DNA from 2 places in the Desulfosporosinus paludis genome. Region 2 is predicted to be linked to the other one. Evidence: predicted binding sites of a transcription regulator. Region 2 holds the regulator's gene; the other holds the start of a gene.

Region 1 (16,225 bases), 1.7 Mb from region 2:
CCGTATCCCATTATCCAGGATTTATGGCGTGGTGACATTCTATGCCCAATTTCGCCTAACTCCTGTGGGACGGAATCTGATTAATGTCTGTTTAGGAACAGCCTGTCATGTCCGTGGAGGGGCAAAAGTATTAGAAACTCTTGAGAAGGAATTAAAGATTAAAGATGGTGCGACAACGGAAGATGGGCGCTTTACGTTGGAGATTGTGGCCTGTATTGGAGCGTGCGGTCTCGCGCCGGTAATTTCCATTAATAATGAGGTTCATGGACGATTGTTACCGGAGAACATCGCCGGGATATTGGCCAAATACGAGTAGGGGGATAAAGGGATGGCAGAGAATCAACGGATTCTAGTGTGTGCAGGGACTGGTTGTGCGTCATCAGGGGCACTTCCGATTATCGATATCTTAAAAGAAGAGATAAAGCGTCAAGGACTTGAAGATACAGTAAGTATAGTAGGTACCGGATGTCAAGGATTTTGCGAAAAAGGACCAACTCTTGTAATCGAACCCCAGCATGTCCTTTATACTCGTGTTAATGGAGACGATATTGCTGAAATTGTGGCCTCGGATGTTATGAGGGGTGAAAGGGTAGAGCGTCTCTTACTTTTAGATACGGAAACTCAAAAACCCATCCCTAAAATGTCCGATATTCGCTTTTTTGCTAAACAACATAGGATTGTTCTAAAAAACTGCGGAATTATCGACCCCCAGCGAATCGACGATTACACGGCACGTGATGGCTACAAAGCTTTGGAAAAGGTTCTTAAAGAGATGTCGCCTAACGATGTTATCGAAGAGGTTAAAAAATCAGGCCTGCGTGGACGAGGTGGGGCTGGTTTCCCGACGGGTTTGAAGTGGAGCTTCTGCCAACAAACTCCCAGTGACAAAAAATATATTATTTGTAATGCTGACGAAGGGGATCCGGGAGCTTTCATGGACCGGAGCGTACTTGAAGGAGACCCGCATTCTGTAATAGAAGGAATGCTTATCGGAGCCTATGGAATTGGTGTCGATGAAGGGTATGTTTATTGCCGAGCGGAGTACCCTTTAGCGATTAAGCATCTCGAAATTGCGATCAAGCAGGCAGAGGAAGCGGGTTTTCTAGGGGACAATATTTTGAACTCCGGTTTTAATTTCCGCTTGAAAGTATTTGCCGGTGCAGGTGCCTTTGTTTGCGGTGAAGAAACTGCCCTCATGGCCTCAATCGAGGGTAAGCGTGGTATGCCGCGTGTGCGTCCGCCTTTTCCAGCGGTCAGTGGACTATGGGGAAAGCCAACGAACATTAATAATGTGGAAACCTGGTCAAACATTCCACATATCATGCGCCATGGTGCAGAATGGTATGCTCAATTCGGAACGGAAAAAAGCAAAGGAACTAAAATCTTTGCCTTGACTGGGAAGGTGAATAATACAGGGCTGGTTGAGGTCCCAATGGGAACAACGTTACGGGAGATCATCTTTGATATTGGGGGCGGAATTCAGAACGGTAAGGCCTTCAAGGCTGTGCAAATCGGAGGCCCATCGGGAGGATGTTTGCCCGAGGACATGCTCGATCTGTCCGTAGATTATGAAACGTTGACCAATGCTGGGGCTATGGTCGGTTCAGGTGGACTTGTCATCATGGATGAGACCACATGCATGGTGGATATTGCCCGCTTCTTTGTGAACTTTTCGCAGAAGGAATCATGTGGGAAATGTACCCCTTGCCGTGAAGGAAATAAGCGGATGTACGACATTCTGGATAGAATCACCAAAGGTGAGGGGAAAATTGAAGACCTCGATACGCTGGAAAATCTGGCCTTAACAATTAAAGAAACTTCCTTGTGCGGCTTGGGTCAAAATGCCCCTAACCCCGTCTTGGCGACGCTTAAATACTTCAGACATGAGTTTGAGGCGCATATTTTGGATCATAAGTGTCCGGCGCATGTATGTTCCGCGTTGCTTAGTTATTCAATTGACCCCGAAAAATGTAAAAAATGCAGCCTTTGCGCTAAAAATTGCCCGGCTAACTGCATTAAAGGAGATAAGAATACACCCTATGTCATTAAAGAAGAGGATTGCATTAAGTGTGGGACATGTCTGGATAAATGCAAGTTTGGGGCAGTTATTCGCTCATAACCAGAGTTTTGAGCTTACGCTAAATAATGGACAAACTGAGAGGAGTGAAACACTTTGGAGTGGCTTACATTAACAATTGACGGGCGTGAAGTCAGCGTTCCTAAAGGAACGACTGTCCTTGAGGCCTGCCGCATGAATAATATCCCGATTCCGACCTTGTGCCATGATCCGGAGCTTACCCCAGCCGGAGCCTGCCGTTTATGTGTTGTTCAAATTGAAGGAATGCGAAATCTGCCTCCCTCTTGTGTTACCCAAACAACTCAAGGCATGAAAATTGAGACCCAAAATTCCAAGGTTCGCGCAGCACGCAAAACTATCCTGGAACTTTTGGTTGCCAATCATCCTTTAGATTGTATGACCTGTGAGAAAATGGGGGCCTGTTCTTTAGCAGAGTATGCTTATGAATACGGCGTAAAAGGAGAAGTCTTTGAAGGAGAGAAACGCGATCTTCCTGTGGATGAAGGAAATCCTTTTATTTTAAGAGACCCCAATAAGTGTATCTTGTGTGGGAAATGTATCAAGGCTTGTTCGGAAATTCAAGGAAAAAGCATTTTAGATTTCTCCTTCCGTGGCTTCGATACCCAGGTAGGCCCTGCCTTCAACCTTCCCTATAACGAGTCGGATTGCGACTTCTGTGGTTCTTGTGTCTCAGTTTGCCCAGTCGGAGCTTTGACCGAAAAACAAATGGTTGGGAAGGGACGTCCTTGGGAAGTCTCCAAAGTGCAAACTACTTGTCCATTCTGTGGAGTGGGCTGTAACTTTGATCTAAATGTTAAAGATGGAAAGGTCATTGGCGTGACATCGAATCCAAACGCTCCTGTGAATGGCAAAGCCCTTTGTGTAAAAGGTCGTTTTGGGATGGATATGATTTATAGCTCTAAACGTTTGACGACACCTCTGATTAGAAAGGATGGAGTCTTAGTTCCGGCGGAATGGGATGAGGCCTTAGATTTGGTCGCAACCAAGTTTCAGGAAATTAAAGATTCTTATGGGCCCAATGCTCTTGCAGCGTTAAGTTCAGCCCATTGTACGAATGAAGAAAATTACTTGATGCAAAAATTTATGCGCGCGGTGATCGGGACCAATAATGTTGATCACTGCGCAAGGACCTGACACGCTCCCACTGTGGCCGGTCTGGCCACTTCATTTGGCTCAGGTGCTATGACTAATTCTATTAACGAAATACCGAATACTAAGGTGATGTTTGTTATCGGTTCAAATGCAACGGAGGCTCATCCGGTCATTGGAACCAAGATGAAGCAGGCCTTAGCTAAGGGAGCAAAACTTATTGTAGCAGACCCCCGTTGCATCGATCTTGCAGAACGGTCGGATGTATGGTTAAGACTTCGTCCGGGAACGGATATTGCTCTTATCAACGGGATTATGAATATTATTCTTGCCAATGGCTGGGAAGATCGTTCATTCATTGAAGAACGTACAGAAGGTTTTGAAAAACTTAAAGAGTCAGTTCAAAAATACACGCCTGAGGTTGTCAGTCAAGTCACTGGTGTTCCGGTGGAGCAACTCGAGGAAGCTGCCAGAATCTATGCAACTGCTGAACGGGCTCAGATCTTCTATACGTTAGGGATTACAGAACACACTTGCGGTACGGATAATGTCATGAGTTTAGCAAACCTTGCTATGCTTACAGGAAACATTGGCAAGGAAAGCTCAGGAGTTAATCCAATGCGTGGTCAAAATAATGTTCAAGGTGCCTGTGATATGGGAGCCTTACCTAACGTTTACCCCGGATACCAACAGGTAGCCAACCCTGAAGTCCGGGCAAAATTCGAAGCTGCCTGGGGTGTTCCCCTTGACCCCAATCCCGGTTTTATGATTCCTGACATGTTTGAGGCTGCTGTGAGCAAAAATCTGCGTGCTCTCTATGTAATGGGTGAAGATCCCGTGATGACAGATGCGGACGCCAACCACGTGCGCAAAGGGTTAAAAGCTCTAGACTTCCTCGTAGTACAAGAAATCTTCTTATCCGAAACTGCGTTGCTGGCAGATGTCGTTTTACCAGGCGCAAGCTACGCTGAGAAGACAGGTACTTTCTCAAATACGGAGCGGAGGGTGCAGATGGTCAATCAGGCCATTAAACCCATAGGAAATGCCAAGACTGATGGAGAAATCATTTGTGAGCTAGCTAATCGAATGGGCTATCCATTCCCTTACTCTTCCTCTGAAGAGGTTATGCAGGAGATCGCCAAGCTGACTCCCCAATTTGCGGGAATCACCCATGCACGTCTGGGAACACAAGGGCTGCAATGGCCGGTGCCTAGTGCAGATCATCCCGGGACTAAGTTTTTGCACGAAGGGAAGTTCAGCAGGGGCAAAGGGCTTTTTGTACCCATCGAAAATCAGTTGCCTGGAGAACAACCCGATGCGGAGTATCCCTTCTTGCTTAATACCGGGCGTAAGCTCTCGCATTACAATGTGTTCACTCAAAGTTCAAAGGGCTTGGTGGAACACTCTCCAGATGAGTTGGCCGAGATCAACCCCAACGATGCCCAACGATTGGCAATTAACGATGGAGAAGTTGTCAAGGTGGCATCTCGCCGAGGAGAGCTGGAAACAAAGGTCAGATTGACGCAGCGAGTACCTGAAGGAATGCTCTTTATGACGCTTCACTATATGCAGTCGCCCACGAACGTTTTAACGAACGGGGCCTACGATAAAGTCACGAAAACCTATGAGTACAAGGTTTGTGGCGTAAAGATCTCGAAACTTAATAAATAAATTGATGAAAGGGGCTTCACTTTAACGAAGCCCCTTTTTATTACCCTTGATAATATAACTTCCTTCATTGAACACAGACCCCAATCGCATTCGTCAAGGTGACAGCACAAACTTGATGTGGTACATTTGAAGGCAGAATTGCTGTTCCCCTGTTAAAGATAAAGGAGGTCTCGAAAATTATTAATTTGGTGAATCCCGAGAAACAACTTGCCAAGTTAAAAGCGACGGGTATTCTGCTAGCTGGTGGAAAAAGCTCGAGGATGGGAAAAAATAAGGCCTTCCTGGAATTGGAAGGCCAACCTCTTGCAGAGCGAAGTTTAAAAGTTTTGGAAGCAGTGTTTACGGAAGTGTTAATTAGCAGCAATCAGCCTGAACTTTATACAGACTTCAATGTCCCTATTATCCAAGATAAAATTCCAGGCCGAGGTCCTTTAGAAGGTCTTTGCCAGGGTTTAATGACAGCAAGCTTTGAAACCGTTTTTTTTGTAGCTTGTGATATGCCCTTTTTGCAAGAGGAGTTAATTCGCTTTCAGTTTTCTTGGACGCCAAACTATGATGTTGTAGTCCCTCGGCTTCGAACGGGTCTGCACCCACTGCATGCTTTTTATAATCGGCGCTGTCTCCCGCATATTAAAAATAATCTTGAGAAGGGACACCTCAAGATTATAGATCTTTACCCAGTATGCAGCGTAAGGTATGTGGATGACTCAGACCTGGCGAGTTTCTCCAATTTAGAAGATGTCTTTTGTAATGTGAATACTCCAGAGGATTGGTCGAGAACCCTTAACCACTAATTCGCTCAGGGCAAGTATAGATATTCAGGCGTTGCTCTCGGGCAAAGCCAACAATCGTGATGTTTAAGGCAGCAGCCTGTGACAGTGCCATATCCGTTGGAGCACCTCGGGCGATTAGGATGGGGACCCTCATTTTAGCGACTTTAAGCAGAATCTCTGAAGACACTCGCCCACTAAAGAAGATAATGTAGTTTTCAAGCTCTAATCCGGAGCGAAAGGCGCTGCCGTTTAGTTTATCGAAGACATTGTGTCGGCCGATGTCATAGCTTGTTAGGATCACCTTTCCGTGATAACCCACGCCACCACTGTGTATTCCTCCAGTTGCCTGAAAAAGCGGAAGGTGGGACTGTAAGAAATTGGTATATTCATAAGCTTCTTTTAGTGGGATGCTATGGGCTGAGGTGAGCGGTTTAACCATAAGCGCGTCATTAGCGAAACAAAAAGAAGCACGGCTTTTACCACAGCAAGCTGAGACAAATCGTTTGCTCATAAGTTCTTTTTGCAAAAGACATGGCTTTCCTTCCACCCAAACTAAATGATCTATAGGATCCTCTCGAAGTTCATAGACGTCCTCAGGAATACGAATAAAACCTTCATTGAGTAAAAAACCTAAGGTAAGTTCTTCGGTCTGAGAAGGGGAGCATAACAGAGTGGCAATTTCTTCTCGGTTGTAGTGAATGGTCAATGGGATTTCTCGAACGACACTATCTTCTATCTGTTCGAGTTGTGGTCCATTGGCTTTAAGAATGGTATAAGTAACTGTTTCGTTTATCATGTATACCTCCTTGGACCTGATTTAACTCTAGTTTACAATATTTTTAAAAAAACCTGAATCTTTTTTTTATACTGTCAGAAAAGTATAATGTTTTTTTGATTAATTTCTGCAGATAAGTGCAGGTAATGGCTTCTGCTCTCGCAAGCTAACAAGTTCGAAGACAGTGTCTTCGGGCGTAAGGAGAGGTTTCTTTAAAAGGACGATACTTCCTGCCAGTAAATAATAGGGAAAAGGAATTTAGAGATTTATGGCGAATAACTTACTATAAGAAAATACTATTTATTGAATTAATTAAAAGCAACTAATACTGAATGCTCCGAAGCTGGATCTCCTAACGCAAGGCTATGGTGACCAGACATGTGTCTCAAGACACTCGGGTATTATGGGAAACTGTAATACCTCCCATTGGAAAGGAGTCTGTCAACAGGAGGAAAAATCCCCCGGCTGTTTACAGACCGCGGGATTTTTTGTGCTGTCAAAAGGGTTAGTTCCAGCCAAGTCTATTATACTTATTAAGAGCTAGAAAAGTAAGGTGTATTTTTATGCAGGATCAATTTCAAAGGCAAATTGACTACTTACGAATTTCCATAACGGATCGCTGCAATCTTCGTTGTAACTACTGTATGCCCAGCACAGGAGTACCTTGGATGCCGCGTGAGGATATTCTTTCTTTTGAGGAAATCCTTCGCTTAATGAGAATTAGTACTCAACTTGGTTTTCGTCGTTTTCGCATTACCGGCGGAGAACCACTTGTCCGCAAGGGAGTTCTGGACTTTATTCGAGCGGGCGCTCAACTCCCTGGAGTTGATGATCTTATGCTGACAACGAATGGGCTATTGCTTCCGGAAATGGCTTTTGACTTGAAAGCGGCTGGAGTTCAGCGCGTAAATATTAGTTTAGATACGATGGACCCGGAACGGTTTCGGGAGATTACGCGTGGCGGGGATGTTTCTAAAGTGATTCAGGGTATTTTCCGTTCTCTTGAGGCCGGATTAGATCCGGTGAAGGTTAATGTCGTCGTTGTACGCGATGTTAATAGCCAAGAGTTGCCCTCTTTTCTAGCTCTAGCTAAGCAATATCCCCTCCATATTCGCTTCATAGAACTTATGCCGATTGGATTAAGTTCTGAGCGAAGGAATGATTTTGTTCCTATAGAGGAAATGAAAGAACTATTAAAAATCAAACAGTATATTCCCAAAGAGGATATTCTAGGGGAGGGCCCGCAGAGTACTTTCAACCGCGTGGTTATAAAGGAAGTGTAGGATTTATCAGTGCCTTGAGCCGACATTTTTGCAGCTCTTGCAATCGAATTCGCCTTACTGCAGATGGTAAACTGAGACCTTGTCTGCACAGCAAGCACGAAGTCGATTTGCGCGAAGGGCTGCGTAATGGATCTACAGATGTAGAATTGTTAGATCTGTTCGCTCAGGCAGTTTGGCATAAACCTGCAGAACATCATATGAATCAAGAAGCTCTGCAAGGGCAGCGCACTATGTCCCAGATCGGAGGGTAGAAGATGAATGATTTAACCCATTTTGATGAACAAGGTCGCGCGCGAATGGTAGATGTTAGTAATAAAGCAGAAACTTCCCGTGTTGCGGTAGCTCATGGCAAAGTACTGATGAAGAAAGATACTCTGGAACGCATTCGTTCGGGTCTTATCGCTAAAGGGGATGTTTTGGCCGTTGCCCAAGTTGCGGGAATCATGGCAGCTAAGCAGACCTCGCAGATAATCCCTATGTGTCACCCTCTAGGAATTACAGGGACAAAACTCAGCTTCAGCTTGAAGGACACTGGAGAAGTAGAGACTGGAGAAGTAGAGATTGAAGCAGTTGTGAAAGTTCAAGGAAAAACAGGGGTGGAAATGGAAGCGCTCACTGCGGTAAGTGTGGCTGCTTTAACTATCTACGATATGTGCAAAGCGATTGATAAATCAATGACTATCGGAGAAATATATCTAGTAGAAAAACAGGGCGGAAAAAGCGGTCACTATATGCGCTAAGATAAGTTTTATCATGTTTTAAATGACTAGATTCAGAAAAAGCCTTAATGAGAGAGGAGCACTAAGATTGGGTAAAATAGTTGCTGTTTGTACAAGTGAACGAAAAGGTATGCGCAAAAAAAATGTGGGTGAGGGAATTTTAAAGGTAAATTTTGGTCTGGAAGGAGATGCCCATGGCGGAGACTGGCATCGAATGGTCAGCTTATTAGCAATGGAAAGCATTAAAACCATGCAGGATAAAGGGCTGAATGTCGGTCCTGGAGATTTTGCAGAGAACTTAACGACAGAGGGGTTGGAGTTACATACTCTTCCGATCGGAACAAAATTAAAAATAGGAGCAAAAAGCATTGGAGAAGTGACACAGATCGGAAAGGAATGTCACACGAAATGTGCAATATTCTATCAGGCCGGGGATTGTGTCATGCCAAAAGAAGGGATTTTTATTCGCTTGTTGGAAGGCGGCGCGGTTCGTGTCGGAGATACCATTGAGGTAATCGAATAATGATGCGGATTGGAATCATTACAGCCAGCGATAAAGGATCTCGCGGAGAACGAGAAGATCTCTCAGGCCCTGCCCTTAAAGAGCTGGCCCAAAGTATGGATTGGGAGGTTGCCGAATATATTATCCTTCCTGACGATCAGTCAATGCTTGAAGGAACCATGCGCCAGTGGGTGGATGAACTTAGTTTAGACTTGATTCTAACGACGGGAGGTACAGGATTTTCCCCGCGAGATGTCACTCCAGAGGCAACATTAGCAGTAGCCGATCGTTTGGTTCCTGGCATAGCGGAAGTGATGCGCCTGGAAAGTTTAAAGGTAACGCCGAAGGCGATGCTTAGTCGAGCTGTGGCAGTTTTAAGAAAACGAACGTTGATTATCAATATGCCTGGAAGCCCTAAGGCTGTTCGCGAATGTTTTCATGCTATTTCCCCTGCCTTACCCCATGGTTTGCAAATTCTTAAAGGCGAAGCCAATGAATGTGGAACTCCAACTAAGTAAACTAAGATTCTACAGACCTATAATAGGGGCTTTCATAACATACCGTTGTGGAGGTCCCTAATTCATTATCTTACGGCTATCTACTTTTGGCCTGTCACCCTTGTCCAGAGTTTAGCGTATATTATTGTAGACATGGCTTGAAAGGTGATGATAATAATGAAAGCCATTGCGTTTGTTGATTACGAAAACATTTGGACTAGTTTGCTTGAACATGGTTATGAATTGACGCCAGAACAATTGGTGCAATATTTGCAGCTATATGCGAAGCGCAGCAATACGGATTTACAAGCAGTATATTTGTACGCTAATTTCGATCGCGAGGAATTTTGGCGGACACAAACCACTTTTGAGAAAACGAATGTTTTTACAAGGCATGTATTTAGCAAGAACAATTTTGCTAGTACAGGGCTTCGTCGAAACGCGGCTGATTTAGAATTGATGCTGGAAGCCCAAGAGATCTTACTCACGCGAGCATCTACCTTTGACCTTTTCTTGTTAATTACCGGTGATGGCGATTTTCTTTCCCTTTTAAGAAAAATTAGGGCATGGGGAAAAGAAGTCAAAGTAATAGGAGTAGGCGGTAGTGTTCATCATTCTTTGCAGCCATATTGTGAAGGAGATGATCTCTTGGAATGGGTACTCCATGAAAACCCTGAAGTAGAGTATCAGCCCGAACAGGATCTAACTCAAGGGATACAAATTATTGGAACTCTTCAAATCCGACTGCCCTACGTTGCTTCCACAAAGGCAAGAGCGGCTTTGGCTGAACTTTTAGGACGATCGATTCCTCAAGTTAAAGAGTTTATTCGCTATATGTTAAGAGAAAATATGCTTATTGAAAAAGAACATTCCGATCGGAATCTAAAAATTGGCAAAACCAAAATATATCTCCTAAACCTTCAGCAAAAGAAGGTAACAGAAGCCCTAGGGCCTATGCTTGAGGAAGTAACCCAACGTCAATCAAAGTTGATGTTAGATGCTTAAACATGCATAGAATGGGGAGAATATGGAAACTATAGTGGTTAGTGGTAAGAAGGGACTGGGGAGGCCTAGAGCTAAATCTAATATAACGGCTTTTATAGAGAATAGGAGTAAATTGAACCTATTTAACATACAAGGCTGATTTTAAGGATTTAGGGGGGTTGCTTTCCCGTGTTTCCTTGCATATTATTATAGATATATTGTTAGCACTCAACAATGTCGAGTGCTAACAAGTAATAAATAACAAACATTAAGGAGGGTCTTTTCTTCATGAACATTAAACCTCTCGCAGATCGGGTGATCATTAAAGCACTCCCGATGGAAGAAAAAACTAAAAGCGGAATCATTATGCCAGACACCGCTAAAGAGAAGCCACAAGAAGGTGAAGTTGTTGCAGTAGGACCTGGCAAAATGGAAAAAGGGACTCGTGTTGTGCTTGATGTTAAAACAGGCGATAGAGTCATCTATTCCAAGTACGCTGGTACTGAAGTGAAGTATGATGGTGAAGAATACCTGATCTTGAAAGAAGCAGATATTTTGGCTATTATCGGTTAATTTAAATCACTGATATTAATACTTATTAAGGAGTGAATAACGTGGCAAAGCAAATTATTTTTAACCAAGATGCTCGACATGCTTTAGAACGCGGTGTCAATGCTCTCGCTGAAGCTGTTCGTGTTACTTTAGGACCTAAAGGGCGTAACGTAGTATTAGATAAAAAATTTGGTTCTCCATTAATCACAAATGACGGAGTCACAATTGCGCGTGACATCGAACTCGAAGATCCATTCGAAAATATGGGTGCCCAACTTGTAAAAGAAGTAGCTACAAAAACAAACGATGTTGCTGGAGATGGTACAACGACCGCTACAGTATTGGCTCAAGCTATCATTAGAGAAGGACTCAAGAATGTAGCTGCAGGTGCAAACCCCATGGGAATTAAACGTGGGATTGAACAAGCAGTTGACGTTGTTGTTGCAGACATCAAAGCTAATGCCAAACTTGTGGAAACGAGTGAAGCAATTGCCCAAGTTGCCTCGATTTCAGCAAGCGATAAAACCATCGGCAACCTGATTGCGGAAGCTATGGAAAAAGTCGGTAAAGACGGAGTTATCACCGTTGAAGAAGCCAAAGGCATGACCACCGAGCTTCAAGTAGTTGAAGGAATGCAATTTGACCGCGGCTACATTTCGGCTTATATGGTTACCGATACGGAAAAAATGGAAGCCGTACTTAATGATCCCTACATCCTGATCACGGATAAGAAAATCAGCTCAATTCAAGATATGCTGCCCGTACTGGAAAAAGTAGTACAAGCTGGCAGGCAACTGTTGATCATTGCCGAAGATATTGACGGAGAAGCTTTAGCAACTCTTATTGTCAATAAACTTAAGGGAACGTTTGTCTGCGTGGGCGTTAAAGCACCTGGTTTTGGTGATCGTCGCAAAGCCATGCTGGAAGATATTGCAGTCCTAACAGGCGGAACCGTTATCACCGAGGACCTCGGTCTGAAGCTGGAAAACACTACGATCGATATGCTTGGACGTACCCGTCAGGTTCGCATTACTAAAGAGGAAACCACGATTATTGAGGGTTCCGGCGACGTTGAGGATATTAAGAAACGTGTCGAAGCTATCAAGAGACAAATCGAAGAAACTACTTCCGACTTTGATCGTGAAAAACTCCAAGAGCGCTTAGCTAAACTTTCCGGCGGTGTTGCAGTCATTCAAGTAGGTGCAGCAACCGAAACCGAAATGAAAGAAAAGAAACTTCGTATCGAAGATGCTTTAGCTGCTACACGTGCAGCCGTTGAAGAAGGTATTGTTGCCGGAGGCGGAACAACCTTAATTGATGCTGTTTCCGCTTTAGATCAACTTCAACTGACCGGAGACGAAGGAACTGGAGTTATGATTATTCGTCGTGCTCTGGAAGAGCCCCTGCGTCAAATCGCCAACAATGCCGGTCATGAAGGCTCAGTTGTGGTTGAGAAAGTTCGTTCTTCCAATAGAGGAACTGGCTTCAATGCTGTCACTGAAGTATATGAAGACATGATCGCTGCAGGTATTGTTGACCCGGCTAAAGTTACACGTTCAGCTCTGCAAAATGCCGGTTCCATCGCAGCTATGCTCTTAACCACAGAGTGCTTAGTCTCCGACCTTCCTGCCAAAGATGGCGGCGCTGGTGCCATGGCTGGCATGGGCGGTATGGGCGGCATGGGTGGCATGGGCGGAATGATGTAAGTCAAGCCCTGAAACCCTTGATATAAGCCACTTTCGAGGGACGAGAACCTCCAAAAATGCCCCAACGGTAACAAAATGGTAACATTTTCAGAGAAAAAATGATACCTGCAAGGGGTATCGTATAAATCAGAGGTTTTTCACGAGTTCACTGAACTTTTGAGAAGCCTCTTTTTTCATGGCTTTTGTCGTGTGCATGCAGACAACTCTTGTCGTTTCGTCATCTTTATGCCCCAGTCGCTCCATGATCTCTGGGTGTCCTAAATAGTCTTTTTCCTCTTCTTGTTCGAGCTGTTTAATCGTTTTAATGATTGTTGGGATAGTTACATATTGAGTTGGATCATTCTTTATCAGCTCGGATTCGATGGCCTTTTTGAAGATCATACGGCCGATTACGTGAACACCTTCAATTGTATTATTTTATCTTTCGATCATTGAAAAACCCCTGGACGTTATGACCAGGGGTTAAGACTTAATCTTCATATCTATTCTTCTTCTGTTTCTTCCCAACATGAGAAGCACATAGTGCAGTCTAATCTAGGGTTATAACGGAGATCAACATTAACAATACCACATCGTTCACAAGTACCAAAAATTTGAGCCCAATCATCGTCCATACTATAATCCCCCCTATAGGCTTTCAAATTAACCTTCCTACTTAGATTATATATTTATGATTTTTCCGAAGGGTTACAAAGAATTGAGAGGACGGTGTATACTGGAGGGGCAAGACCTACTTTACCAATGTATTCATGCATCACTATACTTAATTTCAAGTCCCACAAACATTCACGTCTTTTATCCAAACTCCCGCTAATTCATAGCTAATTATCCGAAGTTAGGCAAAAAAAGCTTGAGTAACTTAAAAAAAACATTACGAGGATCGTAAGGAAAAATCGTCAGAAAAATGTATAAAAGCGTTGAATCGTGCAAGAATGGATATAATTAATATTAACTTGTAGGTAATTCATCAAGTGACCACTAAAAGACTGTTAGAGAAGGCCGGTGTAACAGATGTTAGAAATGGAAAAACCCCGAATAGAGTGTATTGAGCGTTCTGAGAACGGTTCTTATGCTAAATTCATTGTTGAACCTCTTGAACGAGGATATGGCATAACCATAGGTAATTCTTTAAAACGCATTCTACTGTCCTCTTTGCCAGGATTAGCGGTTACATCTATCAAAATAAAAGGTGTACCCAACGGATCTTCAACGATTCCAGGGGTTGTGGAAGACATCACGGACATTGTTCTCAATATAAAATCCCTTGCTTTAAAGGGATACACGGATGAACCCAGGGTTATTCGCTTAGAGTGTCAAGGCGTAGGCGCAGTTACAGCAGGGGACATTATTAGTGATTCAGACATCGAGATCCTAAATAAAGACTTGAAAATAGCAACATTAGGCAACGATGGAAGACTGAATATGGAAATGACAGTTGAGCGCGGTTATGGCTACGTTTCTGCTGCTAAAATCAAGATGTCAGACGATGGAGTTATCCCTATTGACTCCATATTTGCCCCGATATATAAAGTCAACTACGTTGTAGAGGCTACGCGAGTTGGTCAAATCACAGACTATGATAAATTAACTCTCGAAACATGGTCAAATGGCAGTATATCTCCCGAGGAGGCGACTAGTAAGGCTGCGAAAATCCTTAGTGACCACCTCCGACTTTTCATGAGCCTCACTACTTCATTCGATGCTCATGAATCTATGGAAGAAATAGAGAAAGACTCACAACAAGACAGAAATCTTAAAATGTCGATTGAAGATCTTAATTTATCCATTCGTTCATACAACTGTTTGAAACGGGCAGGAATTAGTTCAGTTAAAGATATAACCCAAAAGACAAAAGAAGAGATGTTCAAGGTGCGTAATCTTGGGCTCAAGTCGTTAGAAGAAGTGGAATTTAAACTTAAGGAATTAGGGTTATCATTCTGCTCTGAAGAAGATTAAAGATTTGTGCTATTCCAAAAACAACCGCTCATTTATAAGGTTGTAACCCGCTGAAACCACATGGTTAATATAATATACTAAGGGTTGACTTTTTAACCCATCATAGGCCAACCTTAACTTATTGGTTAGTAATCAAAATATTAAAAATTTCACTATAGGCATTATTGTAGATGGAGGCGCCAATATGGTTATTAAAAGCAAACTGCAAGACGCATACCTAGAGCAACTACAAACCACAAAAACACCAGTCATTGTGCATTTAATAAAGGGCTTACAATTTAGGGGTATAATCATTGGGAGTGACAGCTTTACCATAATGCTTGAATTTGAAGGAAAGCAACAAATGCTTTTCAAACAAATGATTTCAACAATATCGCCCACTTCGACCTGTCAATCTAATAGAAATAACCCAAGGAAACCAAGTTATACCTTCATATGACTCAAAAGCCTTGTTGAAGTAAATAATCAAAGTCCCCTCGTGCATAATGGTCGAGGGGACTTTTGCTTGACGCAACTTCAATTATAGGAACCAATTTATGCTTGTATGCCTAGTATTTAAGAAATTACTCCTTTACCAAAAATTTGCTAGTGCTTTTTAAATTTAATTTTGTTAAAATAAGCTTCCTGCAATGTGCGAGATTAATTTTGGTTTTAATCCTATTTATAAATTCGGGAATCTCAATAAACTTTACTTAGGTCAGGCCCCAGTTAGGGGAAGACCAAAACTAGAGTTGAGGATACCCACCTGTGAGAGCAGGGTTAAAAACCAGAAAATCCAACGGCTTTGCGGGGAAATTTATTCCTAAGATTTAAACAATCTCTAAGTTATAAAGAGAAAAATTATTGCTGCTTGTGACTTCCTCTGGATACCTGTAGGACTTATGCTATTTTGATGTCTGGGAAACGGAGGGTTGATTATGAATAATGATAAAAATACCTGCCCCTGGTGTGGAGCTACAGTGATTCATGACGGAGGCTGCATCCAATGCCCTGATCCGGCGTGCGGATGGAATAAACCAATTAGCGCTGCAAAAATGAATGTACAAACCTAAGAGCTGCCATAAGTAATGGCGGCTCTTTTCATAAGGTTTTTATCGGACTCAAGGAGAAGAAGTAAGTCCTAAAAGGCACTATTAAGGCTTTTAAAGCTTGATAGAGGTTTGTTTGGAAACACAGGTCGTAGAATTCTTTGAACCACGGCTAAATTCTAAACTTAATCATTCATTTTGTGCATAATTTATATTCCAATTATATATTTTATTTATATATAAAGTTGGCTTAAAATAAGCGCATAGACCAAGAGATGATAAAAATGTAAGCAAAAGGCATATCTTAATATAATTCACAATAAATTAAAAGAAGGTGTCATGTAATGAAAAAACAACTTTTAATGTACATTATGGGTTGCCCTGTATATGTTAAAGTTAAGGAAGCTAATGAATTTGCAGCGAAATAAAATCGTTACTGAAAAACCCATTTGAGTTCTGAGGTACAAATATGTCAACTATCTTTCGAAAACACAGGCGGTCTTTAAGCCACACTTAAAGACCGCCTGTTACTTTTAGAATATAAGTTCAGTTCCACTACGCCATGACTCTTGTAACAGGCAGATGACCGAGG
Region 2 (16,225 bases):
CGGAGGGTGGGCGGCGGAAGTTGATCCGGAATTGAATTTTGTGATAAACCAAGTACACGCCGATGAACCCCAATTTCATTGGATTCCTAAACGTTTGTTAACGATTGTGGTGCAGGATGATCAGGTAAAAAAGGTTGTGGATTTAATCATCAAGGCAAATCAGACGGGACATATGGGGGATGGGAAAATCTTTGTTTGTCCGCTGAAAGAGGTAGTTCGGGTACGCACCGGGGAAACCGGAGGCGAGGCGGTAGTTTAATTAAGAGAGTTATGTTCGTCTTAGACATTAAGGGTATTAGTTTAAGAACAAAGGTTTAAGAGCAAGGGTTTAAAAGAAAAGAGTTATGGCTTAAGAATTAAAGGTTTGGTTTGAGGTTAGGCAATGAAGATTTAAAGGATCGCTAAATAAATATTCCTGTTGAAAGGTTTGAGATAAAAGGAGATGTATTTTCATGAGGCAAATCGCAATCTATGGCAAAGGCGGTATCGGTAAATCAACGACAACTCAAAACACGGTCGTCGCTCTGGCTGAAATGGGAAGGAAAGTTACGATTGTGGGTTGTGATCCTAAAGCAGATTCCACGCGCTTGATTCTGAATAGTAAGGCTCAGACAACGGTCATGGATCTGGCCCGGGAACGAGGGACTGTCGAAGATCTAGAATTAGAAGATGTTTTAGTAGAAGGCTTTTTAGGCATACGTTGTTCTGAATCGGGGGGCCGGAACCAGGGGTAGGCTGTGCAGGACGAGGGGTTATCACTGCCATTAACTTCTTGGAAGAAAACGGGGCTTATACGTCGGATACCGATTATGTTTTTTACGATGTTTTAGGGGATGTTGTTTGTGGCGGATTTGCCATGCCGATCCGGGAGAATAAGGCGAAGGAAATCTATATTGTAACCTCCGGTGAAATGATGGCTATGTATGCAGCTAATAACATTTCTAAAGGGATCTTAAAGTACGCCTTGACTGGAACCGTGCGCTTGGGCGGCCTGATCTGCAACAGTCGTGTTGTTGATAAGGAACAGGAACTCATTGAAGCCTTGGCTAAAGCTCTAAATACCCAAATGATTCACTTTATGCCCAGAGATAATGAGGTACAACGTGCCGAAGTGCGCAAACAAACGGTGATTCAATATAATCCTACCCATGCTCAGGCAGATCAATATCGAGAGTTGGCCAGAAAGATTGAGAATAACACCAACCTAACCATTCCGACCCCGCTCAGTATGGATGAATTAGAGGCCTTGATGATGGAATTTGGCATTATGGAGATGTAGTATCGGTCAGCGATGGAAATGAGGGAGGACATTCTTATGAGCATAATGGAGACAACAGACTTTAGGAAAAAGGTTGTCGAAGAAGTACTGGAGATTTATCCGCAAAAGGCCCAAAAGAATCGGAGACAACATATTACGGTCAAAGAAAATAATGAGTGCGCCAGTTGTGCCGTTAAATCCAATGCCAAAACAGTTCCGGGTCTTATGACAGCACGGGGATGTGCTTATGCAGGGGCTAAAGGGGTTGTCTGGGGGCCGGTGAAGGACGTTACACATATTTCTCATGGACCTGTCGGGTGTGGCTATTACTCTTGGGCGAACCGCAGGAACTTAGCAGAAGGTGAAGTTGGCATTGATAACTTTGTCCCCTTCTTATTCACTTCCGACTTTCAGGAAAGCGACATCATCTACGGAGGAGACAAAAAGCTGGAGAAGATTATTCACGAGATTGTGGAACTATTTCCGAATACCAAAGGGGTTTCTGTTCTCTCGGAATGTCCTGTCGGATTGATTGGAGATGATATCGAGAGTGTCGCGCGGCGCATGAGTGAGGAATTGAAGCTTCCAGTTATTCCGGTTCGTTGTGAAGGATTTCGAGGAATAAGTCAATCCTTAGGTCATCATATCGCGAATGATGCAATTAGGGATCATCTCTTAGGCAAAGGTCCGGAAAGAGAAGTTGGACCCTACGATATCGGGATTATCGGCGATTACAATATTGGCGGAGATGCTTGGGCCAGTAAAAAAATTCTGGAAGAAATCGGTTTAAACGTTGTCAATATCTGGACAGGAGATTCCACTTTGGAAATGCTTCAGAACGGACATCGCGTCAAGCTGAATCTGATCCACTGTTACCGCAGTATGAATTACATTGCCCGACACATGGAGGAAACCTACGGAACTCCCTGGCTGGAGTTCAACTTCTTTGGACCGACTAAGATCAGAGAATCCATTCTCAAAATTGCTGCGCATTTTGATGACAGCATTATGGAAAAAGCTCAAGCCGTTCTCAAAAAATATGAAACTGAGATGCAAAAGGTCATCGATACCTATCGTCCACGCCTGGAAGGCAAAAAGGTCATGCTTTATGTGGGAGGTCTCCGCCCTCGACACGTAGTGGGAGCTTATGAGGATTTAGGTATGGAGGTTATCGGAACAGGCTACGAATTTGCCCATAGCGAAGATTATGACAAGACCATGGCCAATATTAAAGACGGAACGATCATTTACGATGATGTCACAGCCTATGAGCTTGAAGAGTTTGTCAATAAGCTGAAGCCTGACTTAGTTGGATCGGGGATTAAAGAAAAGTACGTCTTTGAGAAAATGGGTCTGCCCTTCCGACAAATGCATTCCTGGGATTATTCAGGGCCTTATCATGGCTACCAAGGATTTCCGATCTTTGCCCGAGATATGGACATGGCCATTAACAGCCCTACCTGGAAGTCTATCAAAGCTCCCTGGACCAAATAAGCTGGGCAGAAAGGATGACACACATGGAAAGTTGTACAAAGGCAACAAAAAGTTGGCTTAATAGTATGGAATACCGAGAAAAGAATTTTGCCCGTGAAAAGTTGGTCATCAATCCGGCCAAAGCCTGTCAACCCCTTGGCGCCCTGCTTTGTTCTCTGGGGATCGAGGGATGTTTGCCGTTTGTTCATGGTTCTCAAGGATGTGCCGCTTATTTCCGCAGTACGTTATCCCGGCATTTCCGGGAACCTGTTGCGGCTGTATCCGATTCCATGACTGAGGACTCGGCGGTTTTTGGGGGACAGTCAAACTTTCATGAAGGTTTGAAAAACGCTTATACGGTTTACAGTCCCAAAGTGATGGCGGTATTTACAAGCTGTATGGCTGAAGTCATTGGAGACGATATCAAGGCTTATTTAGGGAATGCCAAAGAACAAGAGTCGATACCTAAAGATTTTCCGGTTGCTCTGGCTAATACTCCGAGTTTTAAGGGATCTCATATCACAGGGTATGACTCGATGCTTAAAGGCCTCATCGAATGTTTAGCCGAGCCCAGACAGGAAGAAAAAATCAACGACAGACTCTATGTCGTCCCTGGATTTGATACCTATCCGTCGAATCTTCGTGAATATAAGCGTTATCTCAAAGTTATGGGTGCGCCGTATACCCTGTTACCCGACTATAGTGATGTCTTGGATTCCCCGAATTTAGGCAGCTACGAACTGTTCCCCGGCGGAACACCCATTACAGAAATGAACGAGGCGTTAAATGCCAAGAGTTATTTATGCTTACAATCTTATACTACACCGACTACGGGTAAATATCTTACTGGCAAAGGAGTCCCTGTGGAAACCATTCCTATGCCCATCGGGGTTGGGGGAACGGACAAATTTATTGAGGCGGTTGCCAAATTCACGGGCAAAGAAGTTCCCGAGGAAATTACCATTGAACGAGGACGGGCTGTCGATGCCATGACAGATGCTCATCAATATATTCATGGCAAGAAGTTTGCCCTGTTTGGTGATCCGGATATTCTGATCGGCCTTGTCTCGTTCCTCTTGGAAATGGGAGGAGAACCCGTTCATATCGTATGCACGAACTCCACAGTGCCTTTTAAAAAAGCTATGGAGAAATTACTCTCTTCAAGCCCTTATGGTCAAGGTGCTACTCTCTATCCGGGCAAAGACCTTTGGCACTTGCGTTCTCTGCTGGTTACTGAGCCGGTCGATATGCTGATTGGTGACGGCCATGGCAAGTATGCTGCTCGTGATGCCAATATCCCGTTAGTCAGAATAGGCATACCAATTTACGATCGGGTGAATCTCCATCGCTATCCGATTGTTGGATATTCCGGAGTTATAAACCTGATAACCATGATTGCCAATACGTTTTTGGAGGAAAAGGACCGGAATTCAACGGATACCTATTTTGAATTAATGCGCTAAGAAACGCGTTTTAGAACGGAGGGGTCGTTCATGTTTACCAATCTTACAAAATTGGATCTTAAAGATAAACATTCCCTGGCGGAAGCCGGTTCGCCTAAATTATGCATGAAGGCCCTGCCCGGTGAAGGGGCAGAGCGAAGCTGCGCTTACGATGGGGCAAGGGTTGTGCTTATGCCCATTACGGATGTCGCTCATCTTGTTCATGGACCGATTGCTTGTGCAGGGAACTCATGGGATAACCGAGGAGCTCGCTCCTCTGGTTCCCAACTTTATCGGCGAGGTTTGACGACAGATCTTATGGAAAATGATGTCGTTTACGGCGGAGAGCAGAAGCTCAAAGAGAGTATCTTAGAAATTGCCTTCCAACATCAGCCTAAAGCGATTTTTGTCTATGCGACCTGTGTGTCTGCTCTTATCGGAGACGATGTGAGCAAGATTTGTGAGCAAGCAGAAGCAGAGCTGACGATTCCAGTGATTCCCGTGAACGCTCCCGGCTTTTTAGGAGATAAAAATATTGGAAATCGTATTGCGGGAGAAGTTTTGTTTGAACGGGTTATAGGCACAGGCGGAGGTCCAGAGGAGAAAATCCCTCTTTCTATTAATCTGATTGGGGAGTATAACATTGCCGGCGATCTCTGGGGGATCTTACCGGACTTAAAAAACTTAGGAATCACCTTGCAAACGGCTATTACCGGGGATGCAAAATTCGATGATATACGTTCAGCCCATCGAGCCTGCCTTAACGTCTTGATTTGTTCTAAAAGCTTAACTAATTTAGCGCGGAAGATGGAAATCCGGTATGGGATACCTTTTATTGAGGGATCGTTTTACGGCATTCACGATACTTCCGAAACTTTGCTCAACATTGCCAAAGCACTTCAAGACCCTGATTTGTTGACAAGAACACAGGCCTATGTTCAAAAGCGGGAGCTCGAAACACGAGAGATTATCGCTGAACACAGAAAGCTATTGGAGAATAAACAAGCCATTTTGTTCACCGGGGGAGTTAAAACCTGGTCTATGGTTTCTACCTTGGCTGAATTAGGGATCAATATTTTAGCTGGAGGAACCCAGAATTCCACCCGGAGGATTTTCAACGCATGAAAGAACTTATGGACCCTTCCGCTCAAATTATTGAAGACACCAGTTCAGCGGGTTTTTTAAAGATTATAGCTGAGAAAAAACCGGACCTGATTGTTGCCGGTGGAAAGACAAAGTATTTAGCGCATAAGACGAGAACTCCTTTCCTGGATATTAACCACGGACGAAAACTTCCTTATGCTGGTTATCAAGGAATGGTTACTTTCGCGGAGTCTTTAACGCGCACTGTGCTTAGTCCGGTATGGGGGTATTTAAGAGAAGAATTTCCCCCTGTGGGAGGGTAACATTATGAATATAAAATCATATCAGGGTAATCCCCAAAAAAACAGCCCTGCCTTGGGAGCGACTCTGGCCTTTCTGGGGGTGAATGGGCTTCTGGCCTTACTGCACGGTTCTCAGGGGTGTTCTTCCTTCATTCGCTTACAGCTTTCCAGGCACTTTAAGGAACCGATTCCCTTGAATTCCACTGCTCTTTTAGAAGATTCCGCTATTTTTGGCGGCTGGGAACATCTTAAGAAAGGGATTGCTGTGGCAGCGGATAAATATCGTCCCCAAATTATCGGCGTGATGAGTACAGGTCTTACAGAAACCTTTGGAGACGACATGGTGAGTGCTCTTTCAAGTCTTCGCTCTGAACGAACGGATTTACTTGGTTTACCGGTTGTGCTGGCAAGTACACCCGATTATATCGGTTCTATGCAGGAAGGGTATCAGAGAACAGTAGAATCTTTGCTGACGACGTTAGCAGTTCATACAGAAATTGCGGAAGACCCTACTGACGGAAACAAGGAGGATTTAGACGCAACAATAATTGCTGCGCCTGAAGACGTACCTACAGTCGTGTTATTGCCTGGATGTCATTTGACCCCAGGCGATGTGGATGAACTTAAAGAGATTGTTGTCTTATTCGGCTTCCAACCCCTTACTGTTCCCGACCTCTCGATTTCTCTGGATGGTCATGCTGAACTGGAAGCAGCCCCGGTGGTTCAAGGTGGAACGCTGCTCGGAGATTTTCGACGCTTAGCCAAAGGCAGCGCTTGTTTTTCCTTTGGACTGAGTATGGAGAAAGCAGGAGAGTTTCTCAAGCGAACGTATGCTATTCCTCATGTCAACTTCCCATCATTGACCGGTCTTGCAGCAACTGACTCCTTTGTCTTGACCTTGGCTAAGGCAGCGGGTAAGCCAATACCTGAGAAACTGCTCCGCCAAAGAGATCGTTTACTGGATACTATGGTTGACTTTCATGATCAATTGGGGGGGCTTAAAGTCGCTGTTGCCCTTGAGGCGGATCTCCTGTATAGTTTGGCCTCTTGTCTGGTTGAGGTTGGTTCCGAAATTTCTGCAGCGTTGGCGGCATCCCAGGGAGGGATACACAGACTATCCTTGCCGATTCCCATTGAAGTGGGAGATCTGGAGGATCTCGAAGAACGAGGGAAACGCAGCAGTTTAATCATTGCGAATTCTAATGGACGCCAAGCTGCAACATTGCTCAAGATTCCCCATTTAAGAGCGGGGATGCCAGTCTTTGATCGTGTTGGTTATCCACAAAAGCGATGGATTGGTTATGAAGGCACCCAACAGTTTCTTTTTGATACGTTAAACTCACAAAGTTAGGAGGTATAGGTATGTTTATAGCCTTTGCCAGCAGCAATGGAGAATCCATTGACTCACATTTTGCTTCCGCGCCTTCCTTTGAGCTCTATGAGTTTGGAGGAAATAAGCAAGGTTTTACTCATAGAACCCAAATTCTTGCCCACACCTCTGAAAGTATGGAGAATATGGAGGACTCGGAGGATAAAGTTGATGCCAGGATCAGCAAGTTAAAAGAATGTGCCATAGTCTATTGTACACAGATCGGAGGCCCTGCGGCAGCACGTCTCGTTCAGAGCGGGATTCATCCTTTGAAAGTACCGGAAGGAACGAAGATTTATGATGAGTTAGGCAAATTGATTCAATTGTTCAATTCCGGGAAATTGCCGCCTTGGTTAAAAAAGAAAATGGCTTAATTTAAATAGGTGATTTTAAAGGGGGGACAAAGATTGAGTGAATTACAGGATTATAAAACATTTGGGGGATTGCCTTGGACCCCTTTATATGTCGAAGAGATCGATAAGGACAAATGCTTTGGTTGTGGAAGATGTGTCAAATTATGTGTTCAAAAATGTCTTGGTTTGGAGAGCTTTGAGGATGATGAGGGGACTGAACGTCATGTCGCCATAATCTCTAATAAAGACCAATGCATTGGGTGTCAATCCTGTGGCAGTATTTGTGTGCGGAAGGCTCATTCGTTTAAAGCAAAATCAGCTTGATTTTTTATAAAACAAATGTGATTGGAGGGATTGAGATGCAGATTGAATGTCAACGAGGAAATAGAAACGGACCCCACTTGAATCTTGGGCATCCGTGCTTTGCCACCCATGGACATGGCAAAACCGGGCGGATACATTTGGCTGTGGCGCCTGGATGCAACATTTCTTGTAATTATTGTGTACGCAAATTCGATTGTGCTAATGAATCCCGCCCGGGAGTAACAAGCAGGGTGCAAACCGTCGAAGAAGCGCTGCAAACCGTCAAAGTGGCTAAGGCTTCTGATATCGGAGCAAAGCTGAAGGTTGTCGGAATTGCCGGCCCAGGAGACCCTTTAGCCAACAGTGCAACCTTTGATACTCTCAGAGGAGTAAAAAGAGATTTCCCTGACATGATTCTTTGCTTAAGCACCAATGGGCTGCTGTTGCCGGAAAAAATTAAGGAACTGGCTGAGATCGGAGTGTCTCACCTCACGATTACGATTAATACTTTGGATGAGAAGGTTGGCGCTGAAATTTATGGTTATGTTCGTTGGCAAGGAAAAACTTTGATTGGCCCTAGCGCAGCAAGGATACTGATTAACAATCAATTGCTTGGAATGGAGATGGCCGCAGAGGCGGGGATGACCTTGAAAGTTAACACGGTGCTCATTCCGGGAGTCAATGATAAGCTTCTTTATAGTTTGGGTTTGGAAATCAAAAAAAGAGGTGCCAATATTCACAACATCGTCCCTTTAATTCCTCAGGCAAAGTTTGCTCATCTTAAGGCCCCTTCTAAAGAATTATTAGCGAGCTGCAGGAACAGTATGGTTCAAATTCTGCCTCAGATGCAGCATTGCCAACAATGTCGAGCTGATGCGATTGGTTTGCTTTAAAACAGAAAAGGGGTATCAGGCATGGTTGAACGAATTATGTTATGTGACACTACTTTAAGGGATGGGGAACAAGCGCCGGGTGTAGCGTTTGGGTTCCGGGAAAAGGAGATGATTGCCAGGGCTTTGGCAGATGCCGGGATTGACGAGCTGGAAGTGGGTGTTCCGGCAATGGGGGATTCGGAAACTAAAACAATTTCCCAGTTAGCAGCCCTTCACTTGCCGGCTCGCCTTATAACTTGGAACCGGGCTGTTCTTTCCGATCTCCAAGCAAGTTATAGGACTGGGGTTGAGGGAGTTGCGGTTTCCATTCCCTCTTCGGACCAGCAAATCCGGAACAAGCTGAGAAAAGATCGAGGGTGGGTCCTTGAACAGATGGGGAAATGCATTGTTAATGCCCGAAAAGAAGTGGATTATGTTGTTTTAGGCCTGGAAGATGCCAGCCGGGCGGATTTCATCTTTCTGGCGGAACTATTAGCGGAAGCTGAAAAGTTAGGGGTGGATAGGATACGTTTTGCTGATACGGTGGGAATTCTTGAACCCCTGAAATTGTTTTTTACGCTGCAGGATCTAACAAGGATGTCTTGTGTTCCTATGGAATTTCATGCCCACAACGATTTAGGTATGGCCACGGCTAATTCCCTAGCGGCAGTTCAAGCAGGTTTTAGAGCTCTAAGTGTAACGGTTGGAGGGTTGGGAGAGCGGGCAGGCAATGCAGCCCTTGAAGAAGTGGCGGTGGCGCTCAAATATGCTCTCTATGAGGAGGTGCGAATTGACTTGAAACGTCTGAATTCCATTGGTTTATTGGTAAGCTTGGCGACAGAACGCCAAATTCCTAGGGCAAAACCTATTATTGGGGAGGATGTCTTTACTCATACTTCGTCAATTCACATTGACGGGATAAAAAAAGATTTTGCCAACTATCAAACCTATCCACCCGAAAGCGTCGGACGAAAACACTCGACGTCTTTCGGCAAGTACTCTGGCCGGAAAAGTATCTTACGGCTCCTGAAAGAAAAAGGGATAGAACTTGACCAGGAAACTATCGATGATCTTCTGACTAAAATCTTACAGCGATCTCATGAAATTAAAAGAATCTTGAGAGAAGATGACATTATGGAAATCGTCGTGAGTACATGCTAGATCAAAATCCATACAGCAAAGGCCTTCTTTGAGCATAGCTGCATCGAAAGAAGGCCTTTGCTGAGTTTAGGAGGGTAAGCTGTGAGTGATCGGATCGCGGATTATAGGTTTAGAAAAGCAAAGCAGACCGATATCAGCAGTATGACTAGGCTGCTCGGGGTTTTGTTTTCTATAGAAGCTGATTTTATCATCGATAAGTTGACTCAGAAGCGTGGTTTGGAAATGATGCTGAGTGAGAACAGTGAACGCTGTATTATGGTAGCGGAAGCAGAACAACAAGTCGTGGGTATGTGTTCGGTACAGACTTTAGTCTCTACTGCCGAGGGCGGGATTGTGGCCTTAATTGAAGATTTAGTTGTTGAAGAGGATTGGAGAGGACGAGGTATAGGAAAGGGGCTGCTTGAATCTGTTGAAGCTTGGGCCAGTGCACGGGGTGTGAGTCGTATTCAGTTATTGGCAGACCGGAACAACACTTCGGCCTTAGGTTTTTACCAAAAAATGAATTGGAAATGTACTGAATTGGTGTGTTTGCGCAAAGGGAGGCTCGTGTGACAAAGCCCCTGTCAAGAAGATAATTTCACGATTCTTGCGGAATTCCCTCTATATCTGATATACTTTATGTTTAGGATGACATCGCCTGAATTCAAAACATTACGTCTGGATTAAGAAATGAGGGGGAAGACCTTGGCACAGGCTTCACAACGTATTCGTAACTTTTCTATTATTGCGCATATTGATCATGGCAAATCGACATTAGCGGATCGACTGATTGAATATACTGGAGCTTTAAGCAAACGAGAAATGGAAGAACAGGTCCTTGATTCCATGGATTTAGAGCGTGAGCGTGGGATTACGATTAAACTACAGGCAGTACGTCTGAGTTATAAGGCTAACGATGGCGAGGTTTATGAGCTGAATCTCATTGACACGCCGGGTCATGTCGATTTTACGTATGAGGTATCCAGGAGTTTGGCGGCCTGTGAAGGGGCCTTGCTGGTAGTGGATGCGGTTCAGGGGATCGAGGCCCAAACATTGGCTAATGTTTATTTGGCTTTAGAGAATAACCTGGAAATTATTCCGGTGATTAATAAGATCGATCTTCCCAGCGCTGAGCCTGAGCGGGTTCAGCAGGAGATTGAAGATGTGATTGGTTTGGATGCCAGTGACGCTATTTTAGCTTCCGCAAAGGTTGGAATAGGAGTCGAGGAGATCTTAGAACGAATTGTGACAATGGTTCCTGCTCCTGAAGGAGACGATCAAGCTCCATTAAAGGCTTTGATTTTCGACTCGAAGTTTGATGCCTATAAGGGCGCGATTTCTTATGTCCGAGTGGTTGAAGGACGGGTCGCTAAAGGGACGACGATGAAGATGATGTCTACTGGGAAAGTCTTTGAAGTGACAGAAGTGGGCGTTTTTACGCCTGCTATGAAAATTGTCGAAGAACTGAAAGCCGGACAAGTAGGCTTTATCGCTGCAAGTATCAAGAATGTTAAAGACACCCAGGTGGGCGACACAATTACGGACGCGGAGCGTCCTGCCGCTGAGCCCTTACCTGGTTATCGAAAGTCGACCCCAATGGTGTTCTGCGGACTTTACCCTGTTGAAACAAACGATTACAATCGCTTGCGCGATTCTTTAGAGAAACTTCATTTGAATGATGCAAGCTTAGTGTTTGAACCGGAAACCTCAGCTGCCTTGGGGTTTGGTTTTCGCTGTGGCTTTTTAGGCTTGCTCCACATGGAGATTATTCAGGAACGTTTGGAGCGGGAATACGATTTAAACCTTATTACCACGGCGCCGAGCGTTATCTATAAAGTGAATACTATCCCTGGAGAAGTGCTGGACATTGACAACCCTTCAAATCTCCCGTCTGTGGATCAAATCGTGAGTATCGCAGAGCCTGTAGTTAAAGCGACGATTTTAGTTCCTTCCGAGTTCGTCGGGGCAATTATGGAGCTCAATCAAGAGAAGCGCGGATCGTATTTGGCCATGGATTATGTATCAAAGAGCAGAGTGAAATTATTGTACGAACTTCCCCTAAGTGAGATCGTCTTCGATTATTTTGATGAGCTTAAATCGAGGACTAAAGGATATGCTTCGCTTGATTATGAGTTGTCGGGTTATAAGGAGTCAGATTTAGTCAAAATTGACGTTCTTTTGAACGGCGAAATGGTGGATGCGCTGTCATTCATTGTTCATCGGACGAAATCCTATAATCGGGGAAGAAAACTCGTTGAGAAGCTCCAAGGGATTATTCCGAGGCAGATGTTTGAGATTCCGATTCAGTCAGTAATAGGAAATAGGGTTATAGCTCGGGAGACGGTGCGGGCCATGCGGAAAGATGTCTTGTCCAAATGTTATGGCGGAGACATTTCCCGTAAACGCAAACTTTTGGAGAAGCAAAAAGCAGGGAAAAAACGTATGAAACAAGTTGGAAACGTAGAAATTCCTCAGGACGCGTTTATGGCTGTCTTAAAGATTGAAGATTAGGGTTGAAAATGTACACTAAGGGCTAGAACTACTCTAACAGATACTGAAATTTCTATATTTCGCAGCGTTTCCAGACTAAGCAGTAAGTTTCTAACGTGTTCGAGTCTAAATTAGTAGGAAGAGAGTGTGCTCCTTATGCCTTCTCTGTATGTCCATGTTCCCTTTTGTCTTCAGAAGTGTGATTACTGCGCGTTTTATTCTCATGCGTTGAAGGATTCTTCCCGGGAGCTTGTATCCTTGTATTTAGAGGGTTTAGATGTTGAAATGGCTCATCGACAAAAAGATGCTCCGCAAGGGGTATCTTCTCTTTTTATAGGGGGAGGGACGCCAACGGCACTAAGCCCTGAGAATTTAGGACGACTAATGGGACTGATAACCCATCATTTTTCCTTTTATGAAGGTTCGGAGAAGACGGTTGAAGGAAACCCGGGTACTCTTACACGAGAGAAGTTAGTCCTTCTGCGGCAATGCGGAATAAATCGTTTTTCTCTGGGGGTTCAAGCGTTTGATGATAAGCTCTTAAAAACTGTTGGCCGAGTGCATACTGCTCAGCATGCCCGAGAGGCCATTGAGCTTTTAAGAGACGTAGGATTTAGAAACTTGAATTTAGATTTGATGTTCGGACTTCCGAAACAAGATATGGCGTCTTGGCAAATGTCGCTTGAAGAAGCGTTATCCTTTAAACCTGAACACCTTTCTCTCTATGGGTTGATGTTGGAGGAAGGAACTTCTTTGTATGCTCGTTTCATGGGAGACTCCAAGAGCACAATCTCAGAAAACACTGTAGTTCCCAAAGTATCAACTGAAATTGAGAATTACGGGGAACTGCCCGATGACGAGCTTCAAGCTAAGATGCAGGAATGGGCTGTGAGACATTTGGAAAAAGCAGGCTATATTCAGTATGAGACGTCCAATTTTGCTCTTCCGGGGTTTGAGTGTCGGCATAATTTAGGTTATTGGCGTGGGGAAGACTATTTGGGGTTAGGGCCTGGGGGGTATCTTGTTTGCACGGAGTACGGCAAAAAAATGTGGAAGATGTTCTAATTTATCAAAGCAGTCTTCTAAAAGGAAAAGAACCACTCGATGAAGAGGGCCAGGAAATCTTATCACTTAAAGACTGTATGGCGGAACGCATGATTTTGGGGTTAAGACTTCGAGAAGGGGTGAATTTCACCAGGTTTCGTCAGGATTTTGGTGTTGACCTTAGGGATATTTATGGAGATGTATTGGAACGCTACTGTAATAGGGATATCTTTGAAATAAAAGGTGATAATTTATGTTTGAATTCTAAGTATGCGTTTGTGGCTAATATGATTTTACAGGAGTTTGTATAGGGGACGCAGTGTGACCCAGCGTTCAGTCATACGACGCAGAGCAAACTAACCGTTCAAGCGACTGGGCTGGGGAGCGGGGTTCCCGCCATAAGCGCCGGCAGGGTACTATGCCATCCTTGGCGTACCCTGCACTAGGCACGTCCTGTGCCGTCGTCCATGGCGCTATGGCGGCAGTGAACATCCTTGTTCACTGCCCCGTGTCTGGGGTCGGTCGCTTAAACGGAAGTTTGCTAAGCTGCTTACGTAAAGACGTTCGCGCTTGTGTCACACTGCGTCCTGGTTTGGGGGTGAGGGGGGACGGTCAGAATGAAGTGAATGACTAAGAGGTTTGGGGTGACGGCACATGTTATGTGCAGCGTCTGTAGTGGTATGGTTGAGAGCCAAATATAGTTTCCGGTTATATTAAAAGTCCCTGATTGTATGCCTTATTCGATGCAAAATGATTCTTGACAAAGATAAAAGAGAGTGGTAATGTGAAGACATAAAATGTTAGCACTCATTAGAGGAGAGTGCTAACAACGCTCAGCTAACTGGAAAGGCGGGAAGCATGAAATGCAAATGGACGAACGTAAACAAAAGATTCTTCGAGCGATTGTTCTTGATTATATTGCTACCGCTGAACCGATTGGTTCGCGAACAATTGCTCGAAAATTTGATCTGGGTGTTTCTCCTGCCACGATTCGTAATGAGATGGCGGATTTGGAGGAATTGGGCTTTATCGAGCAGCCTTACACTTCTGCGGGACGAATCCCTTCAGATGCAGGGTATCGATATTTTGTGGATTGTTTGATGGATGCTCAAACTCTTACCGATGAGGACAAGGAGATCATTGAACGAGAAGGTACAAAAAAGATTCATGAAATTCAAGAGGTTGTTTCACATGCAAGCAAGTTACTGTCAGAGTTGACGAACTTGACTAGCATAGTCCTTGGCCCGCATAAAGAGAAAAGCGCGTTTGGTAAGATGCATTTTCTTCCCTATCAACCTGGTCAAGTTATCATGGTCATTGTCAAAGAAAATGGTGTTGTAGAGAATCATATTGTTGATGTGGGAGAAAATCTAACGGCGGAGGATCTTCAGCGTGTGGCTGGGGTGTTCAACCAGAAAATGAGAGGGTACTCTTTAAACCAAGTGAAACGAAGTCTGCTGCATGAAATCTATAGTGAATTATCTCGGCAGCGACATTTGATTGATAATGCCTTGGAAATGCTTGATGCGATCTTAGATGATGATGAGGAAGAAGAAAGAATTTATCTGGGTGGAACTCTCAATATGCTTAATCAGCCCGAATTTCGGGATTTAAATAAAGTCAAAACCCTATTTAGAGTGTTTGAAGAAAATGAACCTCTAAAGAAACTTTTGCTTCCTCACCAAGAAGGACTAAATGTAACGATCGGTGGAGAAAATACTCTGAAGGAATTCCAGGATTGCAGTGTGATTTCGGCAACTTATAAGGTCAATGGAAAGACCATCGGTGCCGTAGGGGTTTTGGGACCAACGCGAATGAATTATGCTAAAGTGATTGCAATTGTGGATTTTATGACGCGAAGTTTAACAGAAGTGTTAGTGCGGGGTAAACCACGGGGTTATTAAGTGGTGTTTGAACCTTTTGGTTCATTCCATATAAATTCTAGTGTACGAGAGGTGATTGTGAATGGAACGAAAGAGAGAAGAAACTCTCAAGGATCAAAAGTCTGAGATAGACGAGGAATTCAAGGAGGATAATCTGAGCGGCTCAGAGGAATTTATCCAAGAAGATAACTTGGATAGTAAGGATATGAACCCTGTCGAGAAGGTTCTGGCTTTAGAAGCTGAGCTTAAACAGGCTAAGGAAAAGTCCGATGAAACTTATGATCAATTGTTGCGCTTGCAGGCAGACTTTGATAACTTTAGAAAACGGACCCTTAAAGAAAAGACTGAACTTATTAAATATGCGTCCGAACATCTTGTAAGTGAGATGCTGCCTGTCCTGGACAATTTTGAACGGGCAGTTAGTTCGGCTCAAAATAACCCCGATTTTTCAGCGTTTTCACAAGGTGTAGAAATGATTCTTCGCCAGCTGCAAACAGCTTTGAGTAAGGAAGGGTTAAAGGCCATGGAAGCTGTGGGGCAACCTTTTGACCCGAATCTCCATGAGGCTGTGCTAAGGGTTGAATCTGATGAACACGAAGAAAATACCGTCGTAGAAGAATTGCAAAAAGGGTACTACCTTAAGGAAAAAGTTTTACGTCCTTGCATGGTCAAAGTGTCAAATTAGCAAATTGAAGGAGGAATTTAACATGAGTAAAATTATTGGTATTGACTTAGGAACTACAAACTCTTGCGTATCCGTTATGGAAGGCGGGGAAGCGGTTGTTATCCCAAATGCGGAAGGCAATCGCACAACTCCATCCGTTGTTGGTTTTTCGAAAACAGGCGAACGTTTAGTGGGTCAAGTGGCCAAGCGTCAATCTGTTTCTAATCCGGATAAGACAGTAAGTTCGATTAAGCGTCATATGGGTTCTGACTATAAAGTGAAAATTGATGATAAATCTTACAGCCCACAAGAAATTTCAGCGATGGTTCTGCAAAAGCTGAAAACCGACGCTGAAGCTTATCTTGGTCAAGGTGTCAGCAAAGCGGTCATTACGGTACCTGCTTACTTCACGGATGCCCAGCGTCAGGCTACTAAAGATGCCGGGGCCATTGCAGGACTTGAAGTTTTACGGATTATTAACGAGCCGACGGCTGCTGCTTTGGCTTATGGCCTGGATAAGGAGCATGACCAAACTGTCTTGGTGTATGA

What was found. The regulator HrcA, encoded in region 2, represses chaperone genes, less so after heat shock. The targets are predictions, from matches to a motif close to TGTTAGCACTCNNNNNNNNNGAGTGCTAACA.
Region 1: groES (co-chaperone GroES) is a predicted target of HrcA. The motif match lies at 10,611-10,641, and genes of this name have one in related genera.

What each region holds. Positions count from the first base shown of each region.
Region 1 is NZ_CP144211.1:1,976,554-1,992,778, reverse strand. Features, by position in the region: gene nuoE (NADH-quinone oxidoreductase subunit NuoE) at 1-316, shown strand, start outside; gene nuoF (NADH-quinone oxidoreductase subunit NuoF) at 329-2,119, shown strand; gene fdhF (formate dehydrogenase subunit alpha) at 2,174-4,858, shown strand; gene VZF35_RS10070 (molybdenum cofactor guanylyltransferase) at 5,047-5,652, shown strand; gene fdhD (formate dehydrogenase accessory sulfurtransferase FdhD) at 5,642-6,427, opposite strand; molybdenum cofactor riboswitch at 6,730-6,859, shown strand; partial or broken gene moaA (GTP 3',8-cyclase MoaA) at 6,970-7,940, shown strand; gene moaC (cyclic pyranopterin monophosphate synthase MoaC) at 7,944-8,429, shown strand; gene VZF35_RS10050 (MOSC domain-containing protein) at 8,497-8,931, shown strand; gene mog (molybdopterin adenylyltransferase) at 8,931-9,428, shown strand; gene VZF35_RS10040 (NYN domain-containing protein) at 9,585-10,412, shown strand; gene groES (co-chaperone GroES) at 10,680-10,964, shown strand; gene groL (chaperonin GroEL) at 11,006-12,649, shown strand; gene VZF35_RS10025 (hypothetical protein) at 12,776-13,030, opposite strand; gene VZF35_RS10020 (hypothetical protein) at 13,132-13,263, opposite strand; gene VZF35_RS10015 (DNA-directed RNA polymerase subunit alpha) at 13,661-14,605, shown strand; gene hfq (RNA chaperone Hfq) at 14,790-15,044, shown strand; RNA gene ssrS (6S RNA) at 15,224-15,402, shown strand; gene VZF35_RS10000 (hypothetical protein) at 15,523-15,657, shown strand.
Region 2 is NZ_CP144211.1:3,654,762-3,670,986, forward strand. Features, by position in the region: gene VZF35_RS18170 (P-II family nitrogen regulator) at 1-259, shown strand, start outside; partial or broken gene nifH (nitrogenase iron protein) at 453-1,279, shown strand; gene nifD (nitrogenase molybdenum-iron protein alpha chain) at 1,316-2,752, shown strand; gene nifK (nitrogenase molybdenum-iron protein subunit beta) at 2,767-4,194, shown strand; partial or broken gene nifE (nitrogenase iron-molybdenum cofactor biosynthesis protein NifE) at 4,225-5,579, shown strand; gene nifN (nitrogenase iron-molybdenum cofactor biosynthesis protein NifN) at 5,584-6,909, shown strand; gene VZF35_RS18200 (NifB/NifX family molybdenum-iron cluster-binding protein) at 6,921-7,301, shown strand; gene VZF35_RS18205 (4Fe-4S dicluster domain-containing protein) at 7,335-7,604, shown strand; gene VZF35_RS18210 (radical SAM protein) at 7,640-8,476, shown strand; gene VZF35_RS18215 (citramalate synthase) at 8,498-9,616, shown strand; gene VZF35_RS18220 (GNAT family N-acetyltransferase) at 9,758-10,168, shown strand; gene lepA (translation elongation factor 4) at 10,301-12,106, shown strand; partial or broken gene hemW (radical SAM family heme chaperone HemW) at 12,242-13,440, shown strand; gene VZF35_RS18235 (hypothetical protein) at 13,548-13,763, shown strand; gene hrcA (heat-inducible transcriptional repressor HrcA) at 13,993-15,033, shown strand; gene grpE (nucleotide exchange factor GrpE) at 15,095-15,697, shown strand; gene dnaK (molecular chaperone DnaK) at 15,720-16,225, shown strand, end outside.